Regions from separate parts of the Streptomyces sichuanensis genome, predicted to be linked through region 1. Evidence: riboswitches for the same ligand, from Rfam matches in the RefSeq annotation. Region 1 holds a riboswitch; the other holds the start of a gene.
What was found. Region 1 has a riboswitch for glycine ahead of gcvT (glycine cleavage system aminomethyltransferase GcvT). Riboswitches for the same ligand answer to the same signal wherever they lie in the genome.

Region 1 (10,099 bases):
ACGGTTGTCCATGTCGTCGGCGTTGGTGGTGAGCTTGACCGAGATCTTGTCCGGCAGGGCCTTGCGGACCGGGTCGGAGTCGCGGTTCCACTTGTCGTTGCGCACCAGCTGCAGGCCCTTGTTGGGCTCGTAGGACACCCACTTGTAGGGGCCGCTGGAGAAGGGCTTCTGCCCGTACTTCTCGACGGTGTCCTTGTCCGGGCGCACGGGGGCCGCCGCGGGCAGCGCCAGCATCTGCAGGAAGTCGCCGTTGGCCTTGGGCAGTTTGAAGACGATGGTCTTCTCGTCGGGCGTCTCGATGGCCTGCAGCCCGAGCTTGTCCTTGCTCTCGTCCTTGTACGGGCCCTTGTACTTCTTGTCGGGGTCCAGGACCTGCATCAGCCACAGCGGGCCGCCGGAGATCTTGTCCGTGGCCCAGGTGCGCTCGATGCCGTACTTGATGTGCTGCGTGGTGATGGGCTGGCCGTCCTCCCAGGTCAGGCCGTCACGGAGCGTGAAGGTGTAGGTCTTCTTGTCGGCGGAGATCTTGCCGGTGTCGGTGGCCATGTCCGGTACGACCGTCGAGCTCTCCCCGCCGGGGGCGGGTTTGGGCGTCACCAGGGTGCGGGTGTAGTAGCGGGCGAAGTCCCACATGAATCCGTAGTAGCCGCGCTGGGGGTCCCAGCTGTCGGCGTCCTGGGTGCCGATGAACTTCAGCTCGCCACCCTTCTTGTCGGAGGCGCCGGCCAGCTTGTCGACGGCGGCGTTGAAGCCCGCGGCCTTGCCGTCCTTGCCCTCCTTCTTGCTGCTGCCGCCCCCGCCGCCGCACGCGGCGGTGCTGACCAGGGCCGTGACCACGAGGGCCGCCCCTGCGGCCAGTCTGCGCCTCGAAGAACTCCGGTGTGTCAAGATGTCGCGACCTCCGTGATTGTCGCCGTCCGGGAAGCGGGCCGGCGGATGTCGGGAACGGCCTCCTGACGGATCGACAGGGGCGGTGTGCACCAGGCGGTGCGGGGCGGGCGCGCGTCAGCGCGAGCCCTTCGGGTCCAGCGCGTCGCGCACGCCGTCGCCGAAGAGGTTGAAGGCCAGCACGGTGATGAAGATGGCCAGACCGGGGATGATCATGAACATCGGGTCGGCCTCGTAGGTCGAGACGGCCTTGGAGAGCATCTGCCCCCAGGAGGCGGTGGGCGGCTTCACGCCCGCGCCGAGGAAGCTCAGCGCGGCCTCGGTGAGCACGTTGGTCGGGATCATCAGCGTGGCGTAGACGGTGATCGGCGCCACCAGGTTGGGCAGCAGCTCCCGGAAGAGGATGTACAGCCGCCCGGCACCCAGGCTGCGGGCCGCCTCGACGTACTCGCGCTCCCTGAGCGAGAGGGTCTGGCCGCGGACGATGCGCCCCACGTAGGGCCAGCCGAAGAAGCCGATCACCGCGATGAGCACGGCCATGCGGACGCCCGAACCCGAGAGCCCCCAGAGCGAGTTGGGGACGACGGACACCAGCGCGATGATGAACAGCAGCTGGGGGAAGGCCAGCAGCAGGTCCATCACCCGGCTGACGACGGCGTCGATCCAGCCGCCGAAGTAGCCGGCGACGATGCCCAGCACCGTACCGAGCAGCACGGCGACCACCGCCGCCAGGAAGGCCACGAGCAGCGAGACCCGGGCGCCGTAGACCACGCGGCTGAACACGTCGCGGCCGTTGCCCGGTTCGACGCCGAAGAGGAAGTCCGAACTGATGCCTCCCCAGGCTTCCTTGGGGGTACTGAACAGCGGATCAATCGTTTCTTCATGAAATTCGTTCGGCGGATGCCCGAGCAGCCCCACGATCACCGGCGCGAAGATCGCGACGAGGATGAGCAGCAGCACCACGATGCCGCCGGTCAGGGCCACCTTGTCGCGCTTGAGCCGGATCCAGGCGATACGCCAGGGGGAACGGCCCTCGATGGCCTTCGCGGGGACGCCCGCGGCGACATCGACGGCTGCGGTCTCGGCCGCGTTCGTGTCGTGCAGTGGTGCCGTCATCGTCTGGTGGACCCCTCTCGACCGGCGGGAGGCCGGCCCGACGCACGCCGCGCGCGGAACGCGGCTGGTTCACATCAGGTGCGAGTGGTGCGAAGGTGCGGGACGTGCACACGGAGCAGGTGCGAAGGTGCGGGACGAACACGCGGAGCAGGTCGTACGGCGGAGCGGTGGTACGCGCGGGAACGGGCGTACGGCGGAGCGGCGGTACGGCGGAGCGAGTCGTGCGCAGGGGCCTCGGCCCTTGTTGGCGGGAGTCTTCAACGCCCCTGCGATCACCCGCCAGACCTCATGCGCAAAGGATGCGCAACCGTGATGTGCGTAGGAGGCTTCCGTTATACGGACATACGGGTGCGGCGAGCGGGGCGGTGCGACGGCGTACGGGTCAGTACGTCCCCGCCTGCCACCCCTGTTGCGGCGGGTAGCCGTAGCCGGCGGCCGGCGCGGGGGCGGCCGGTCCGCCGTAGGCGTCGCGGTCGAAGAACGGCCGGGCGTTGGCCCGCATCCACATCGCCACGGGGTCGTACTCGTCCGCCAGGGTCACCGTCGAGACCGGGAGCCCCTCCGGGACCACGCCGACGGACTGCTGCATCATCAGCCGCACCGATTCCACGGCCGCGGCGGAGGTGTCGTACAGGTCGAGCCCGATGGCCAGGTACGGCGTGCCCAGGGCGGGCTGCACCCAGACGCGGCGCAGGGCGCGGACGGCGGGCGTGCGGTGGGCGTTCTGCCCCAGCAGGGCGTAGAACTGCGGAATGTCCACGGCCGGTTCGCTGAGCCGCAGCGGGCCGGCGGGCAGCCGGTCCAGGCCGGCGGTGATCCGGCGCAGGTCGGCCCAGGGGATGCCGACGCCGCCGCCGGGGGCGTGCGGGTTGAGCCACAGGCCCCAGCGGTCGGGGTAGAGCGAGGCGGCGATGTCCCGGCCGGAGACCACCTCGTGGGCGCGGTTCCAGCCGCTGGCGGCGAGCTCCTGGGCGGAGGTCACACAGGGGGCGTAGCCGAGGCCGTCGACCTCCATGTTGCCGTACTGGGCGTCGGGCGAGCCGGCCTGACCGTGCCACAGCAGCATCCAGACCCGGCCCTCGGCGAGGGCGCCCAACAGTGCCTCGTACGTGTCGTACCGGCCGGGCGCCACCTGGCGCAGCACCTGCTCCACGCCGCTCTCCGCGCCCGCGCTCACCTGGGTCCGCCTCTTCTCTTGGCCGTCTGTTCCCACCAGCTTACGAGCCCGCGGCGGCGGGCATGAGAGCTGTCACAGGTCACGGTCGTAGAACGGACGCACGCGGTCGCGCGTCCAGTCGCCGACGGGGTCGTGCGCGACGTCGAGGAAGACCATCTGGACGGGCCAGGCCACGGGCTCCGCGGCGAGCGCCCGGCCGAGGGCCTCCACGGCCGCGGCGCGGCTCGGCGGGTCGGGCAGGTCCAGCTCCACGCCGATGAACAGCGCCGGGGCGCCGCCCTCCACGCTGGCCAGGGTGCGGCGCGCGGTCCGTACGACGCCGGCGGCCGCGAACTCCCGGCCGGCGGCGGCCAGGAAGGCGGTCGGGTCCTCCTGCCAGTCCGGCTCGAACAGGCGCACCCGGCCGCCGGTGGCGTCGCCGTCCAGGACCGTGCGGCCGGCCCGGCACAGCTCGGCGACGGCGGGCGGCGGCAGGGGCACGGCGACCTCGCCGTCCGGGTTGACCGCGATGCCCACCTGTGGGGGCAGGCCGCGGGCGAACTCCACGGCGGGGGCCACGGCGAAGGGCATCCGGTCCCCGGCGACGCGCAGGAACTGCTCGTGGGAGCTGAACACCGGCACGTAGGCGGCGCCGTCCAGCTCCAGGGTGGGCAGGTCGAGGTCGGGGCTGTCGTTGCCGCCGCCGGCCGGCAGCGGGATCCACAGGCTGCTGCGGCCGAGCACCTCCACGATGCGGGCGCCGGAGCCGGGCACGCCGACGGACGCGGCGAGCACCTCTTCGAGCTCGTTGACGGGCCACGCCGTGGCCGCACCGCCCCGGCCCGGGCCCCATCCGTATTCCTCGGCCACGTTCACCTGTCCCCATGCCGACCGATCACCACGCAACCCGCACCTTAACGGCTGGGTCCCCTCCCCGTCGGGGGCAGGTCCAGGGCATGTCCGATGGGCCGGCACAGACCCCACGACGCCTGGCACGGCACCTCGCCGCGTTGTCGCATCACCCGAGTACGCCCAGTACGCGGGAGATGCTCCGCCTTGCGATCCACCGCACCAGACGCCGCGGGGCCGGCACCGACCCATCGGACACGCCCTAGCCGAAGGCGATGGTGTGCAGGGCGTCGGCGGCGGGGCGGTCGAGGAGGGTGGCGGAGGCGGCGCCCGGGGGGACGCGGCCGGCGGCGGTGGCCGCCAGCAGGCGGGTCATCGCGCGGCGGTGGCGGGCGAAGGCGTGGCGGGAGACGGTGCGGCCCCGGGCGGCCTGGCCGGCGAGCGCGGTGTGCGGCTCGACGGCGAGCAGCAGCACGTGGACGGAGCCGCCGCGGCGCCGGGCGTCGTGCGCGAGCCAGGCGCGCACCCAGCCGTTCTCGCCGCAGTCGTGCACCACGACGCTGGCGTCCGAGCGCAGCGCGCGCCGCAGGGCGGCGTAGTGGGCCAGGCGCACGAGCGGGCGGTAGAGCGCGTAGGGCACCCAGGGCGGAGTGTGGCGTTCGATGCGGTCGCGGGAGTCCTGGGAGTCCACGCGGTGGACGGTGGTGCCTCTCCCGTCGGCCGCGGCGACGGCCCGCCGGATCAGCGTGGACTTGCCGCTGCCGGGCAGCCCGGAGACGACGAGCAGATCACCGAGCGGGTACCGCAGCTCGGTGCGGCCGGCCCCCCGCAGGTCCAGCACGCCGCTCCGCGGCCGGGCCGCGGCGGGCGCCGGCACTTCCCCCTGGACGTCCGTCGGCACCGTGATCGCCTTCCCTCCCCCGTCCGTCGACTGCCCCCTACCCACGGAATGCAAAGGAAAGGTAATCCAATTCATGGGGCGGTGGGCAGTCCGTCGCACGCTCGTACGTGCAATGATGTGCGCGCCAACGGCATGTCTATCAACTGCATACCGGCCGCTCGAATCCGCGCGGGAGAGTCCTGGTGCCTTCGGCACCGGGCGCCGAAGGAGCAAGTTCCTCCCTTGAATCTCTCAGGCCCCGTACCGCGCGGGTGAGGCAGATCTGAAAAGCGGGCACCGTTTCGTGCGGCGGCCCCACCCAAGGTGCAAGCCGGGAACCCCTGCGGGGTCTCCCGGTGAACCTCTCAGGTTCCGATGACAGATGGGGAGGCCGACCTCCGACTCGTGTCCGGGAGCCTGACCATGACCGAAGCCCCCCGCCATACCGCACTCGACGCCCTGCACCGCTCGCTGGGCGCGACCATGACCGACTTCGCGGGCTGGGACATGCCCCTGCGGTACGGGAGCGAGCGCGACGAACACGTCGCCGTGCGCACCCGTGCCGGTCTCTTCGACCTCTCCCACATGGGAGAGATCACCCTTACGGGCCCGCAGGCCGGGCAGGCCCTGGATCACGCCCTGGTGGGCAACCTCTCGGCGCTGGCCGTCGGCCGCGCCCGCTACACCATGATCTGCAACGCCGAGGGCGGCATCCTCGACGACCTGATCGTCTACCGCCTGGGCGAGCAGGAGTACATGGTCGTCGCCAACGCCTCCAACGCGCAGGTGGTGCTGGACGCGCTGACCGAGCGCGCCGCCGGCTTCGACACCGAGGTCCGCGACGACCGCGAGAACTACGCGCTGATCGCCGTGCAGGGCCCGGCCTCCCCCGCCATCCTGAAGTCCGTCACCGACGCGGACCTGGACGGCCTGAAGTACTACGCGGGCCTGCCGGGCACCGTCGCGGGCGTGCCCGCGCTGATCGCCCGCACCGGCTACACCGGCGAGGACGGCTTCGAGCTGTTCGTCGCCCCCGGCGACGCCGAGAAGCTGTGGCAGGCGCTGACCGAGGCGGGCGCGGACGCCGGCCTGGTGCCCTGTGGGCTCTCCTGCCGCGACACGCTGCGCCTGGAGGCGGGCATGCCGCTGTACGGGCACGAGCTGACGACCGCGACGACGCCGTTCGACGCGGGTCTGGGCCGGGTCGTGAAGTTCGACAAGGCCGGCGACTTCGTGGGCCGCGAGGCCCTGGCCGCCGCGGCCGAGCGCGCCGAGACGGCCCCGCCGCGCAAGCTGGTCGGCCTGATCGCCACCGGCCGCCGCGTGCCGCGCGCCGGCTACCCGGTCACCGTCGCCGGCGAGGTCGTCGGCGAGGTCACCTCGGGCGCCCCCTCCCCCACCCTCGGCAAGCCGATCGCGATCGCCTACGTCGACGCGGCGCACGCCGCACCGGGCACGGAGGGTGTATCGGTGGACATCCGCGGCAGCCACGAGCCGTACGAGGTCGTCGCCCTGCCCTTCTACAAGCGGGACCGCTGAGCGGATCGGGAAGATCCCTGAGACTCCCTCATCCCACCTGTCAAGACCCCTTGCACAAGCACTCACGCGCGTACAGGAGAATCTAGCCATGAGCAACCCCCAGCAGCTGCGTTACTCCAAGGAGCACGAGTGGCTGTCGGCCACCGACGCGGACGGCGTGGCGACCGTCGGCATCACCGAGTTCGCGGCCAACGCGCTCGGTGACGTCGTCTACGCCCAGCTCCCGGCCGTCGGTGACACGGTCACCGCGGGCGAGACCTGTGGTGAGCTGGAGTCGACCAAGTCGGTCAGCGACCTCTACGCCCCCGTCACGGGCGAGGTCGTCGAGGCCAACCAGGACGTCGTGGCCGACCCCTCGCTGGTGAATACCGCCCCCTTCGAGGGCGGCTGGCTGTTCAAGGTGAAGATCACGGACGAGCCGGCGGACCTGCTGACCGCCGACGAGTACACGGCCTTCTCCGCAGGCTGACCCCGCCCGTCCCCTCCCTGCCCAGGAAGAACTCATGTCGCTTCTCAACAGCTCCCTCCATGAGCTCGACCCCGACGTCGCCGCCGCTGTCGACGCCGAACTCCACCGCCAGCAGTCCACCCTCGAAATGATCGCGTCGGAGAACTTCGCTCCGGTCGCGGTCATGGAGGCCCAGGGCTCGGTCCTCACCAACAAGTACGCCGAGGGCTACCCGGGCCGCCGCTACTACGGCGGTTGCGAGCACGTCGACGTCGTCGAGCAGATCGCGATCGACCGCATCAAGGCGCTCTTCGGCGCCGAGCACGCCAACGTGCAGCCGCACTCCGGCGCGCAGGCCAATGCGGCCGCGATGTTCGCCCTGCTCAGCCCCGGCGACACCATCCTGGGTCTGAACCTCGCCCACGGCGGGCACCTGACCCACGGCATGAAGATCAACTTCTCCGGCAAGCTCTACAACGTGGTCGCGTACCACGTCGACGAGCAGACCAACCTGGTCGACATGGAGGAGGTCGAGCGCCTCGCCAAGGAGCACCGCCCGAAGCTGATCGTCGCCGGCTGGTCCGCCTACCCGCGCCAGCTGGACTTCGCGGCCTTCCGCCGGATCGCCGACGAGGTCGGCGCGTACCTGATGGTCGACATGGCCCACTTCGCGGGCCTCGTCGCCGCCGGGCTGCACCCCTCCCCGGTGCCGCACGCGCACGTCGTCACCACCACCACGCACAAGACCCTCGGCGGTCCGCGCGGCGGTGTGATCCTCTCCACGGCCGAGCTGGCCAAGAAGATCAACTCCGCGGTCTTCCCCGGTCAGCAGGGCGGCCCGCTGGAGCACGTGATCGCGGCCAAGGCCGTCAGCTTCAAGGTCGCGGCGAGCGAGGAGTTCAAGGAGCGCCAGCAGCGTACGCTGGAGGGCGCGAAGATCCTGGCCGAGCGCCTGGTGCAGGCCGACGTCGCCGAGGTGGGCGTCTCGGTCCTGTCCGGCGGCACGGACGTGCACCTGGTCCTGGTGGACCTGCGCAACTCCGAGCTGGACGGCCAGCAGGCCGAGGACCGCCTCCACGAGGTCGGGATCACGGTCAACCGCAACGCCATCCCGAACGACCCGCGCCCCCCGATGGTCACCTCGGGCCTGCGGATCGGCACCCCGGCGCTGGCGACGCGCGGCTTCCGCGCGGAGGACTTCCGTGAGGTCGCCGACATCATCGCCGAGGCCCTCAAGCCGGGCTTCGACGCCGAGGCGCTGCGCGGCCGCGTCACCGCCCTGGCGGCGAAGCACCCGCTGTACCCCGGCCTGAAGTAGGACCGCAGCGCGGGATTCACCGGCCGGTACGGGGCACCGGGCACACTCCTTGAGTGGGCCGGTGCCCCGCACCGCGACCGGGGTCCCGCGGGGCCGCGGCACCGGCTGCCGTGGCCCGCGTGAGATGGGCCACCGCGGCAAGCCCCCCGCATCGCGCACACTGAGAGGTGGGCGCGGTGCCCCGCACCACCTCGCGGGCGCCCTGCACCACCCCTCGTACCACCCCGTACCACCGACCCAGAGGAGCTGCCACCGTGGCCATCTCCGTATTCGATCTCTTCTCGATCGGCATAGGCCCGTCCAGCTCCCACACGGTCGGCCCCATGCGCGCCGCCCGCATGTTCGTGGGCCGCCTGAAGAAGGACGGCCTGCTGGCCCAGACCACCGCCGTGCGGGCGGAGCTCTTCGGCTCCCTCGGCGCCACCGGCCACGGCCACGGCACGCCCAAGGCCGTGCTGCTCGGCCTGGAGGGCCACTCGCCCCGGACCGTCGACGTGGAGACCGCCGACGACGAGGTCGAGCGCATCCGCACCAGCAAGCGGCTGCGGCTGCTCGGCGCCGAGATCGGCTCCGACCACGAGATCGACTTCGACGAGTCGTCCCAGCTGATCCTGCACCGCCGCCGGTCCCTGCCGTACCACGCGAACGGCATGACCCTCTTCGCCTACGACGAGAGCGGCGCCCCGCTGCTGGAGAAGACCTACTACTCGGTCGGCGGCGGCTTCGTCGTCGACGAGGACGCGGTGGGCGCGGACCGGATCGTCCTGGACGACACGGTGCTGAAGTACCCCTTCCGCACCGGTGACGAGCTGCTGCGCATGTCCCGCGAGTCCGGCCTGTCGATCTCCGCGATGATGATGGAGAACGAGAAGGCGTGGCGCACGGAGACGGAGATCCGTGAGGGCCTCCTGGAGATCTGGCGCGTGATGCAGGGCTGCGTGACCCGCGGCATGTCCCGCGAGGGCATCCTGCCCGGTGGCCTGAAGGTCCGCCGCCGCGCCGCCAGCACCGCCCGCCAGCTGCGCGCCGAGGGCGACGCCCAGGCCCGCGCGATGGAGTGGATCACGGTCTACGCCATGGCCGTCAACGAGGAGAACGCGGCCGGCGGCCGGGTCGTCACCGCCCCGACCAACGGCGCCGCGGGCATCATCCCGGCCGTCCTGCACTACTACATGAACTTCGTGCCGGGTGCGGACGAGGAGGGCGTCGTGCGCTTCCTGCTCGCCGCGGGCGCCATCGGCATGCTCTTCAAGGAGAACGCCTCGATCTCCGGCGCCGAGGTCGGCTGCCAGGGCGAGGTCGGCTCCGCCTGCTCGATGGCCTCCGGCGGTCTCGCCGAGGTCATGGGCGGCACCCCGGAGCAGGTCGAGAACGCCGCCGAGATCGGCATGGAGCACAACCTGGGCCTGACCTGCGACCCGGTCGGCGGCCTGGTGCAGATCCCCTGCATCGAGCGCAACGGCATGGCCGCGGCCAAGGCCGTCACCGCCGCCCGCATGGCCCTGCGCGGCGACGGCCGGCACCACGTGTCCCTCGACAAGGTCATCAAGACCATGAAGGAGACGGGCGCCGACATGAAGGTCAAGTACAAGGAGACGGCGCGCGGCGGCCTGGCCGTCAACGTCATCGAGTGCTGAGGGCCTGACACCGGTACTCAAGCGGCCTTCCCGCCCACCGGGCGGGGAGGCCGTTTCCGTTGTCAGTGGTGCCGCGTACGCTCGCGAGCATGAGTTACGCAGACCTGCGCGAACTCCAGAGCGCGCTCAACACCGCCTCGGACATCGCCTTCTCCCTCGACGCCGCAGCCCCCGCCCCGCACGAGGCGGACCAGCTGCTGGACGCCCTGCGCCGGGCACTGACGGCCGCGAACGCGCTGGGCGCGGGGATAGGCGCCACGGGCTGCGC
Region 2 (10,099 bases), on a different contig from region 1:
CGCGGCCTACGTCGGCGCCTGACCGGAACGCCGGCCGGGCCCCGCCCGAGCCGGCCCCGACGGCCCGCCGGCCGGACCGCCTCCGCCGCGTCGCACCGTCGCACCTCGCACCCTCGCACCGCCAGGTGTCGTCCCCCTACGGGACCGGCGCCCACCGGGTCACGAACCACCCGGTGGGCGCCCCCCTTCCGGTCCACTCTCCGCCAATTGGCCCTGGCCTGCGGTTCTTTCGACCTCCTACGGTGCTGCCATGCGGATACGAATCGTCGACGCCTTCACCGACCGCCCCTTCGCCGGCAACCCCGCGGGGGTCCTGCTGCTCGACTCCGACGGCTTCCCCGACGACGCCTGGCTGCAGCACGTCGCCATGGAGGTCAACCACGCCGAGACCGCCTTCGCCCACCGTCTGCCGGCCGGCGGTGAGGCCGACTGGGCGCTGCGCTGGTTCACCCCCGCCACCGAGGTCGACATGTGCGGGCACGCCACGCTCGCCACGGCCCACGTCCTGCACACCACCGGCGCCGCCACCGGAACCGTGCGTTTCGCCGCCCGTTGCGGCATCCTCACCGCGACCGCGCACGACGACGGCTCGATCACCCTGGACTTCCCGACCTCGCCGCTCACCCCGCTCGCCGTGCCCGAGGGGGTGGCCGAGGCCCTCGGCGTCACACCGCTCGGCGCGTACGACACCGGCCCGCACATCGGCGACCTCCTGGTCGAGCTGCCCGACGAGAAGACCGTACGGGGCCTCGCCCCGGACGTCGCCGCGCTCGGCCGGCACTCCCGGCGCGGCATCATCGCCACCGCCCCGGCCGAGGACCCGACGCGCGGCTACGACTACGTCTCGCGCTGCTTCTTCCCGAACGTCGGCATCGACGAGGACCCCGTCACCGGCAGCGCGCACACCGCGCTGGCGCCCTTCTGGTCCGCGCGCCTGGGCCGCGAGGAGCTCACGGGCCTGCAGGCGTCCGCGCGCACCGGCCTGGTCCGCACCACGCTGCGCGGCGACCGCACGCTGCTGACGGGCTCCGCCGTCACCACCATCGACGGCGAACTGCTGGGGTAGGCGGGACCGCCCACCGGCGTTCGGGGCGGCCCACGCCGGGGGGTCTCAGGCCGTGGGCAGCCAGGGCACCTTGCCCGCCAGCAGCGCGTACCCGACGAACGCCACGACGTCGATCAGCGCGTGCGCGGCCACCAGCGGCCCGACCCGCCCCCACCGCCGGTAGAGCAGGACGAAGACCACGCCCATCACCATGTTGCCGACGAACCCACCGATCCCCTGGTAGAGGTGGTACGAGCCGCGCAGCACCGCGCTGGCCGCCAGCGCCGCCGCCGGCGTCCAGCCCAGCTGCCCGAGCCGGCGCAGCAGGTAGCCGACGACGATGACCTCCTCCACCACCGCGTTCTGCACGGCGGAGCCGATCAGCACCGGGATCTTCCACCACACGTCGGGCAGGTGCTCCGGCACCACCGTGAGGTTGAAGCCCGCCGCCTGCGCGGCGAGGTAGAAGGCCAGTCCCGTGCCGCCGATGGCGGCGGCGACCAGTGCGCCCCGCGCCAGGTCGGAGCCCGGTCGCGTGCGGTCGAAGCCGATCGCCCGCGGCCCCGTGCCCTCGCGCGTCAGCAGGTGGACCACGAGCAGGACGGGCACCAGGGCCGTGGCGATGCCGAAGAGCTGCCAGGCGAGGTCGAGCCAGGGCCGGCCGGGTGCGTGGGAGGGGTTGAGGGTGGCCGCCTGGTCCTTCAGCCCGCCCGGCCGGGTCGCCGCGCCGATGAAACTGATCAGGGACGAGACCGCGCTCGCACCGAGCGACAGGGCCAGGACGATCAGCATTTCGGTGCGCAGCGCGTGCCGCGCGAGCGGCCCGTCGCCGGCCGGCCCCGGGAGGGCTTCCGGCCGGGTGCCCGCGTCGCCGTTCCGAGCGTTCTGCCGCACTGTCGTCTCCCGTCTGGCCGTCACCTCGGCCGCGCAGCACGACCGGTGATCGCGACCAGTCATGCTGTCACAGCCTGCCCGGCGGCTTCGAGCCGGTGCGGAGGCGGGGCGCGGCGGTGTCAGGCGGCGGGGCCGGCGGGCCAGGCGTGCACGGGCTCGCCGGTGCGCATCAGCTCGCAGTAGCGCCGGGTGGTGGCGGCGAGTGCGGCCTCCCGGTCCAGCCCCTGCTCGCGCGCCCGGTGGTACGTGGCGGCCTGCCACGAGGCCCCGTTGACCCGGCGCCGGCAGCGTTCCTCGATCACGCCCAGGTAGTGGTCGCGGTCGGCGGGTTCGACGCCCCAGGCGTCGAGCCCGGCGGCGGCCAGCGGAAGGAGCTCCTCCAGGACGAGCCGCACGGCCGGCACCCGCGCCGGGGCGCCACTGCGGCCGGCCCGGGGCCAGCGCAGGAAGGCTTCGATGCCGTGGCGGCAGGCGGTGTCGAAGTTGTCGGCCGCGACGGCGAACGGCATGCGGGTCCACACCGGCCGTGGCTCCTCGGCCAGCGCCCTGATCAGCCCGTAGTAGAAGGCGGTGTTGGCGATGACGTCGGTGACGGTCGGCCCGGCCGGCAGCACCCGGTTCTCCACCCGCAGGTGGGGGACGCCGTCGGCGACTCCGTAGACGGGGCGGTTCCAGCGGTAGACGGTGCCGTTGTGCAGGGTGAGCTCGTGCAGCATCGGCACGCCGCCCTCGTCCAGGACGCGCAGGGGGTCCTCGTCGCTGGAGATGGGCAGCAGGGGCGGGAAGAAGCGCAGGTTCTCCTCGAACAGCTCGTAGGCGGAGCTGATCCAGCGCTCCCCGAACCAGGTGCGCGGCCGGACGCCCTGGACCTGGAGCTCGGGCGGCCGGGTGTCGGTGGACTGGACGAACAGCGGTGGCCGGGACTCGCGCCACAGCTCGCGGCCGAAGAGGAACGGCGAGTTGGCGCCGACGGCTATCTGGACGCCCGCGACGGCCTGGGCTGCGTTCCATACGGCCGCGAACCGGCCCGGAGTGACCTGGAGGTGCAGCTGTACGGAGGTGCAGGCGGCCTCGGGGGTGATCGACCGGGCGGTGCAGGTGAGCCGTTCGACGCCGGCGATGTCGATGGTGAATTCCTCGCCGCGGGCGGCCACGACCTGGTCGTTGAGCAGGAAGTAACGGTCGGCGTCGGAGAGGTTGGCGGACACCAGGTCGCCACTCGTGAGTGTCGGCAGAATGCCGATCATGACGATTCCCGAATCGACTTCCATGGCCCTGCGGTCGGCGTAGGACAGGCCGGTCCGAAGCTCCTCGGCGAGCTGGTCGAGAACCCTTCCCGCGAGCCGGTGGGGGACAATGTTCACTTCCAGGTTGAACTGCCCGAGTTCGGTCTGGAAATCATGACTCGCGATGCGTTCGAGCACCTCTGCATTCACCATGCTCGGCATGCCGTCCGAGCCCGCGAGATTCAGCTCGATCTCCAGCCCCATGAGATTCCGCGGGCGGTCGAACCGCTTCTCCTCCAGCAGCCTCGCCAGCCCTTCCAGACACTGCCGGAGCTTGTTCCGGTGGTGCTGCCGGTCGGCGAGGTCGAACCCCACGGCCACGACCTTCTCACCCATTCAAGCGTCCCTCCTCATGCGGGTCGCCCACGGCGCCGACCGCCTTGTCACGGTCGATGATGCCCAGACGACGCGATCGATAACGCATCACGGCGCCCGCATACCCGCTAGGCTCTCGCCGAGCGCACTCCGGCACATTCCATCGGCATGAAGTGAGAACCGGGGCGCGGGACAATGCGCTGGGCATAAACATCGATCAGATCCGGCCTACCGTTTGTGTTGCAGAGGCCGAGGTCATGGGTATGACCCTGTCACAAAAACACCGAAATCCCCCTCGTGGGCGGGCCCTGATTTCCCCTTGTCGGAAATACCGGCGACAGCTAGACGAAACACCATGTGAACACGTGTCGTATAAACTCCGGAATGAGGCAGAGAGTAGGCGCCCCGGAGTCGGTCCCGGCCCCCCTCTGACCCCCGCACGCCGACAGCGTCGTCGCACCTGCCCAGCTCCACCGTGTCTCCGAAGCGAGAGGCGACCCACCATGCCCCTGCATGTCCCCCCTGCCCCCGCGCCTGCCCTCCGCAGCGTCCGCACGGCCCTCGGTTCCCCCACCGCCGTCCGTGAGGCCCGCACGCCGTCCCTGAGGTCCGCCGGGACGCCACTCACCCCCGAACTCCCCTTGCCGGTGCACGTCCTGGAGCGGGTCGGTCCGCGGGGCGGGGCACCGCGCACCCGCCTGACGGGCTGGCGTTTCCTCATCCGGGGAGGCGGCCGGGCGGTGGCCGCCGGCGAGGCGATGCTCACGCCCGACGGCTGGGCCTTCTCGCACTTCTTCGAAGGCCCCTACCTGGCGTCCACCGAGCGGGCCCTGCACCAGGCCGAGGCGCTGCCGACGCCGTACCAGCCGCGCCTGTTGTCGGTGCCGGAGCTCTACATGCTCACCCTGTGGCTGCACGCCGACATCACGGCCGACGCCTCGTCAGAACTGTTCGCTCCGGGCGACCTCCTCGTACCACTGGCCCCCGCGCCGCCGGGCATCGCCGCCCACCGCCCGCACCGCGTCAGCGATCTGCTGCCCGTGATCACCCTCCGGCTGACCCCCGGCCCGCAGCTCAAGGCGACCGCCTGAGTCACGCGCACGGTCATGCGCCCCGCGCCCCCTGGAGCCAGGGGAGTCGCGGGGCGCACCGCTGTCCCCACCCCTCACCCCTACGGACTAGCCCGTTACGGCCATCCCGAACCCCCCAAAGGGACCGGCGAGTTGGAGGCAACCGCCCGCACGGGTGATGCGTCATCCTCCTGTGAGGAGCGTCACCGGTAAATCCCTGCGGAATCAGGCCCGTAGGGCAACACTGGGACCGACGACGTATTCAAACGGGGGGCGGCATGACCACCGCATCGAGCCGCAGGACAGCCACCACATCAGAGCGAAAGATCCCTTCCATGTGCCAGCACCAGCCCACGTGCCCGTCAGCCGACTCCAGCGACCGGGAGGCGGCCCACTTGGTGGCCACCTACCCGGAGCAGGGATGGAGCCTGCTGTGCAACGGCGTCCTCTGCTTCGAGGACACCGGTGAGCTGCTGCCGGACGGGCAGATCATCGCCCCGCACCGGTCGCTCGGCACCGACCATGTGGTGACCGCCGCCTAGTGCGGCGCACGTCCTGCACAGGACGCACACGGACACCTGAGCACGCGCACACGAACACGCACACATGAAGGGGCCGGCCCGGCGCGAACGCCGAACCGGCCCCGACCCCTGTCAGGGGGCCACGCGTCAGGCGCGTCAGCCGTCGTAATCCTCCAGCGGCGGGCAGGAGCAGACGAGGTTGCGGTCGCCGAAGGCACCGTCGACACGGCGCACCGGCGGCCAGTACTTGTCGGCGGCCGACACCCCGGCCGGGAAGACGGCCTCCTCACGGCTGTAGGGGTGCTCCCAGACGCCGGCCACCGAGGCGGCGGTGTGCGGGGCGTTCCGCAGCGCGTTGTCGTCCTTGTCCCACTCCCCCGAGCCGACCTTGTCGATCTCGGCGCGGATGGCGATCATCGCCTCGCAGAAACGGTCCAGCTCGGCGAGGTCCTCGCTCTCCGTCGGCTCGATCATCAGCGTGCCGGCGACGGGGAAGGACATGGTCGGCGCGTGGAAGCCGTAGTCGATCAGGCGCTTGGCGACGTCGTCGACGCTCACCCCGGTCGCCTTGGTCAGCGGCCGCAGGTCCACGATGCACTCGTGGGCGACCAGGCCGTTGGGGCCGGTGTAGAGCACCGGGTAGTGCGGCTCCAGGCGCTTGGCGATGTAGTTGGCGCCGAGGACGGCGACCTGGGTGGCGCGCTTGAGGCCCTCGCCACCCATCAGGCGCACGTAGGCCCAGGAGATCGGCAGGATGCCGGCGGAGCCCCACGGCGCGGCCGAGATCGGCCCGACGCCCGTGGCCGGCCCGGCGGTGGGCTGCAGCGGGTGGTTGGGCAGGTACGGGGCGAGGTGGGCGCGGACGGCGACCGGGCCGACGCCGGGGCCACCGCCGCCGTGCGGGATGCAGAAGGTCTTGTGCAGGTTCAGGTGCGAGACGTCGCCGCCGAAGTGGCCCGGCTTGGCCACGCCCACCAGCGCGTTGAGGTTCGCGCCGTCGACGTAGACCTGACCGCCGGCCTCGTGGACGGCCGCGCAGATGTCGGCGACGTGCTCCTCGAAGACGCCGTGCGTCGACGGGTAGGTGATCATCAGCACGGACAGCTCGTCGCGGTACTGCTCGATCTTGGCGCGCAGGTCGTCGGCGTCGACCTCGCCGTCGTCCGCGGTCTTGACCACGACGACCTTCATGCCGGCCATCACGGCGCTGGCGGCGTTGGTGCCGTGCGCGGAGGACGGGATGAGGCAGACGGTGCGCTGGTCGTCGCCGTTGGCGCGGTGGTAGGCGCGGACGGCCAGCAGGCCCGCGAGCTCGCCCTGCGAGCCGGCGTTCGGCTGGAGGGAGACCTTGTCGTACCCGGTGACCTCGGCGAGGCGCTCCTCCAGCTCCGTGATGAGCGTGCGGTAGCCCGCGGCCTGCTCGACCGGCGCGAAGGGGTGCAGCGCGCCGAACTCGGGCCAGGTGACCGGCTCCATCTCGGTGGTGGCGTTGAGCTTCATGGTGCAGGAGCCGAGGGGGATCATGCCGCGGTCCAGCGCGTAGTCCCGGTCGGCGAGGCGGCGCAGGTAGCGCAGCATGGCGGTCTCGGAGCGGTGCTGGTGGAAGACCGGGTGCGTGAGGTACTCGCCGGAGCGCAGCAGGCCCTCGGGGAGGGCGTCCTCGACCACCGCGTCGAGCGCCTCGATGTCGGCCTCGGCGCCGAAGGCCGACCACACCGACGCCACCTGGGCCCGGGTGGTGGTCTCGTCGCAGGCGATGCCGACGTGGTCGGCGTCGGTCAGCCGCAGGTTGACGCCCAGCTCGCGGGCGGCGGCGACGACCTCGGCGGCGCGGCCGGGGACGCGCGCGGTGAGGGTGTCGAAGTACGCGCCGTGGACGATCTCGACTCCGGCGCCGCGCAGGCCCTCGGCGAGGAGGGTGGCGTAGCGGTGGGTGCGGCGGGCGATCGCGGCGAGGCCCTCGGGGCCGTGGTAGACGGCGTACATGCCGGCCATGACGGCGAGGAGCACCTGCGCGGTGCAGATGTTGCTGGTGGCCTTCTCGCGGCGGATGTGCTGCTCGCGGGTCTGCAGGGCGAGGCGGTACGCCTTGTTGCCGTCGGCGTCGACGGAGACGCCGACGAGGCGGCCGGGGAGGCTGCGGGCGTACTGGTCGCGGACGGCCATGTAGCCGGCGTGCGGGCCGCCGAAGCCCATGGGGACGCCGAAGCGCTGGCTGGTGCCGACGGCGATGTCGGCGCCGAGCTCGCCGGGCGGGGTGAGCAGCGTCAGGGCGAGCAGGTCGGCGGCGACGGTGACGATCGCGCCGAGGCCGTGGGCCTGCTCGATGACCGGGCGCAGGTCACGCACGGCGCCGGAGGCGCCGGGGTACTGCAGCAGGACGCCGAAGACGCCGCGCTCGGCGATGTCGGCGGGGATGCCCGCGGAGAGGTCGGCGACGACGACCTCGACGCCGGTGGGCTCGGCCCGCGTCTGTATGACGGCTACCGTCTGCGGCAGGGCGTCGGCGTCGACGAGGAAGACGCCGTTCTTGACCTTGCCGACGCGGCGGGAGAGCGACATCGCCTCGGCCGCCGCGGTGCCCTCGTCGAGGAGGGAGGCGCCGGAGGTCGGCAGTCCGGTCAGCTCGGCGACGACGGTCTGGAAGTTGAGGAGCGCCTCCAGCCGGCCCTGGGAGATCTCGGGCTGGTACGGCGTGTAGGCCGTGTACCAGGCGGGGTTCTCCATGACGTTGCGCAGGATCACCGGCGGGGTGAACGTGCCGTGGTAGCCGAGGCCGATCATGGGGGCGAGGACCTGGTTGCGGTCTGCGAGGGTGCGCAGCTCGGCGAGGACCTCGGCCTCGGTGCGGGCGTCGGGCAGGGCCAGGGCCTCGGTGCTGCTGATCACGGCCGGCACGGCGGCGGCGGTGAGTTCGTCGAGCGAGCCGAAGCCGACCTGGGCGAGCATCTTCGCCTGGGCCTCGCCGTCGGGGCCGATGTGGCGGGCCTCGAAGGGCGTGCCACGTTCCAGGTCGGAAAGGGAGCTGCGGTGGGCTGACATCTGCGGGGGCCTCCTGGTCGTCACGACCTGCGAGGGGTACCACGGCGCGGGTACCCGGACGGCCTCCCCCTCTGTCATCTCAACCTGAGAGCTTCACCGGGCCACGCACTACGGCCCGGCTTTCACCGTCGGTGAGGAAGGGCTCGGCGTTCGTGCCTGACCGGGGCCCGCCCTGCTTTCCAGAGTGACCTCGCCTGTGCGGTACATGTGCCTGAGAGATTCCGGGGAGGATTTGCTCCTTCGGCGCCTCCCGCCAGGGCCCTGCGTCCGGTGTCCGGACTGGGTCTTGGTGGAGGACTCTCCCGCACGGGTCTGCGGCCAATCGCCAGCCTACCAGCGTGCCTTTCCGGGCGGATCTCCCGAGTGGCCGGTTCCCGGTTTGTGCACTTTCGTGGTTCCCGGGGCGGCTCGGGCGACCAGGACGACCCACGGGAGGAAACGTGCAGACCGACATCGATCCCCGGAGCCTGATCGGCCGCAAGGCCCTCGACCGCAACGGCATCAAGATCGGCACCGTGGACGAGGTGTACCTCGACGACGTGACCGGGGAACCGGAGTGGGCGGCCGTGCGCACCGGCCTCTTCGGCCGGGACGCCTTCGTGCCGCTGGAGCCGAGCCGCGTGGAGGACGACGTGCTGCGCATCCCCTACGAGCGGTCGTTGATCCGGCAGGCGCCGGGCTTCGGGGTGGGCCGGCACCTCTCGCCCGAGCAGGAGATGCAGCTCTACCACCACTACGGGCTCGCCCTCCCGGCACCGGACGCCACCGGCTCACCGCCGGGAACGCCCGCCCCGCCGTCGGCGAAGGAGCCCGGTAAGGCCGGGGGCTGAGCGGCTTCGTCGCGCACGAGCGGCAGGGGCTCGCCCGGGGTGAGGTCGGGGTCGTCGACGCTGAACGTGCGGACCCGGCCGGGCGCGGACCAGGGCTGCTCGAAGCGGACGGTGACCCGGCCGACGCCGCTGCCCTGGACCCAGCCCGCCCCGTACTCGGCGTGCAGGACGTCCGCCCCGGGCAGCCACCGCCGGGGCTGCCCGGCGGCGCCGGCCGGCTCCTGCGGCTCGGCGGCCTCCTGCAGCTCGCTCCCGGTGCCCTGTGCGGCCTCGCCGGCCGCCTGGGCGAAGAGGTCCTCCTGGGTGTAGTCGGCGAGGCCGGAGACACCCACGCCGAGCAGCCTCACGCCTGCGGTGGTGTCGACGCCGTCGAGCAGCCGGGCGGCCGCCTCGCGGACGACCGCCGGGTCGTCCGTGGGCCCGCGCAGCGTCTCGGAGCGGGTCAGCGTCGAGAAGTCGTAGCGCCGGACCTTGATGACGACCGTGCGCCCGGAGCGCCCGGCGCCGCGCAGCCGCTGGACGCACCGGTCGGCGAGGCGGGCGAGCTCCAGCTGGACGCGGGTGCGGTCGGTGACGTCCTCGGCGAAGGTGTCCTCGACCGAGACGGACTTGGCGTCGCGCTCGGCGACGACGGGGCGGTCGTCGTGGCCGGTGGCCAGCGCGTACAGGCCCGCGCCGTGGGCCCTGCCGAGCAGCCGCACCAGCTCGTCCTCGCCGGCGCCGGCCGTCTCCGCCACGGTGGTGATCCCGGCCCGGCGCAGGGTCTCGGCGGTGGCGGGGCCGACGCCGGGGATGGCGCGCACCGACATCGGGCCGAGCAGGTCCAGCTCGGTGCCGGGCTCGATGAGCAGGAGACCGTCGGGCTTGGCGCCCTCCGAAGCGATCTTGGCGAGCATCTTGGAGCCCGCCAGCCCCACCGAGGCCGTGAGCCCCGTGACCGCCGTGATGTCCCGCCGCAGCCGCTCCCCCACGGCCCTGACGGCCGCCGACGAGGGCTCGACGCCACCCGCTTCGAGGTCGACGAACGCCTCGTCGAGGCTCAGGGGCTCCACCAGCGGCGACAGCTGCCCCAGCAGCCCCATGACCACCTGGCTGA

Region 2: another riboswitch for glycine. It lies ahead of gcvP (aminomethyl-transferring glycine dehydrogenase); the one in region 1 lies ahead of gcvT (glycine cleavage system aminomethyltransferase GcvT).

The regions. Positions count from the first base shown of each region.
Region 1 covers NZ_JAIXMK010000061.1:43,988-54,086, forward strand. Annotated here, with positions in the region: gene LE181_RS18695 (ABC transporter substrate-binding protein) at 1-891, opposite strand, end outside; gene LE181_RS18700 (ABC transporter permease) at 1,006-2,004, opposite strand; gene LE181_RS18705 (enhanced serine sensitivity protein SseB C-terminal domain-containing protein) at 2,387-3,181, opposite strand; gene LE181_RS18710 (enhanced serine sensitivity protein SseB) at 3,254-4,036, opposite strand; gene LE181_RS18715 (AAA family ATPase) at 4,272-4,985, opposite strand; glycine riboswitch at 5,070-5,166, shown strand; gene gcvT (glycine cleavage system aminomethyltransferase GcvT) at 5,313-6,428, shown strand; gene gcvH (glycine cleavage system protein GcvH) at 6,517-6,897, shown strand; gene glyA (serine hydroxymethyltransferase) at 6,932-8,194, shown strand; gene LE181_RS18735 (L-serine ammonia-lyase) at 8,449-9,831, shown strand; gene LE181_RS18740 (hypothetical protein) at 9,921-10,099, shown strand, end outside.
Region 2 covers NZ_JAIXMK010000026.1:78,866-88,964, forward strand. Annotated here, with positions in the region: gene LE181_RS11080 (ATP-binding cassette domain-containing protein) at 1-22, shown strand, start outside; gene LE181_RS11085 (PhzF family phenazine biosynthesis protein) at 251-1,066, shown strand; gene LE181_RS11090 (CPBP family intramembrane glutamic endopeptidase) at 1,112-1,837, opposite strand; gene LE181_RS11095 (glutamate-cysteine ligase family protein) at 2,059-3,561, opposite strand; gene LE181_RS11100 (hypothetical protein) at 4,044-4,631, shown strand; gene LE181_RS11105 (DUF5999 family protein) at 4,946-5,152, shown strand; gene gcvP (aminomethyl-transferring glycine dehydrogenase) at 5,288-8,173, opposite strand; glycine riboswitch at 8,363-8,488, opposite strand; gene LE181_RS11115 (PRC-barrel domain-containing protein) at 8,614-9,003, shown strand; gene LE181_RS11120 (DNA polymerase IV) at 8,907-10,099, opposite strand, start outside.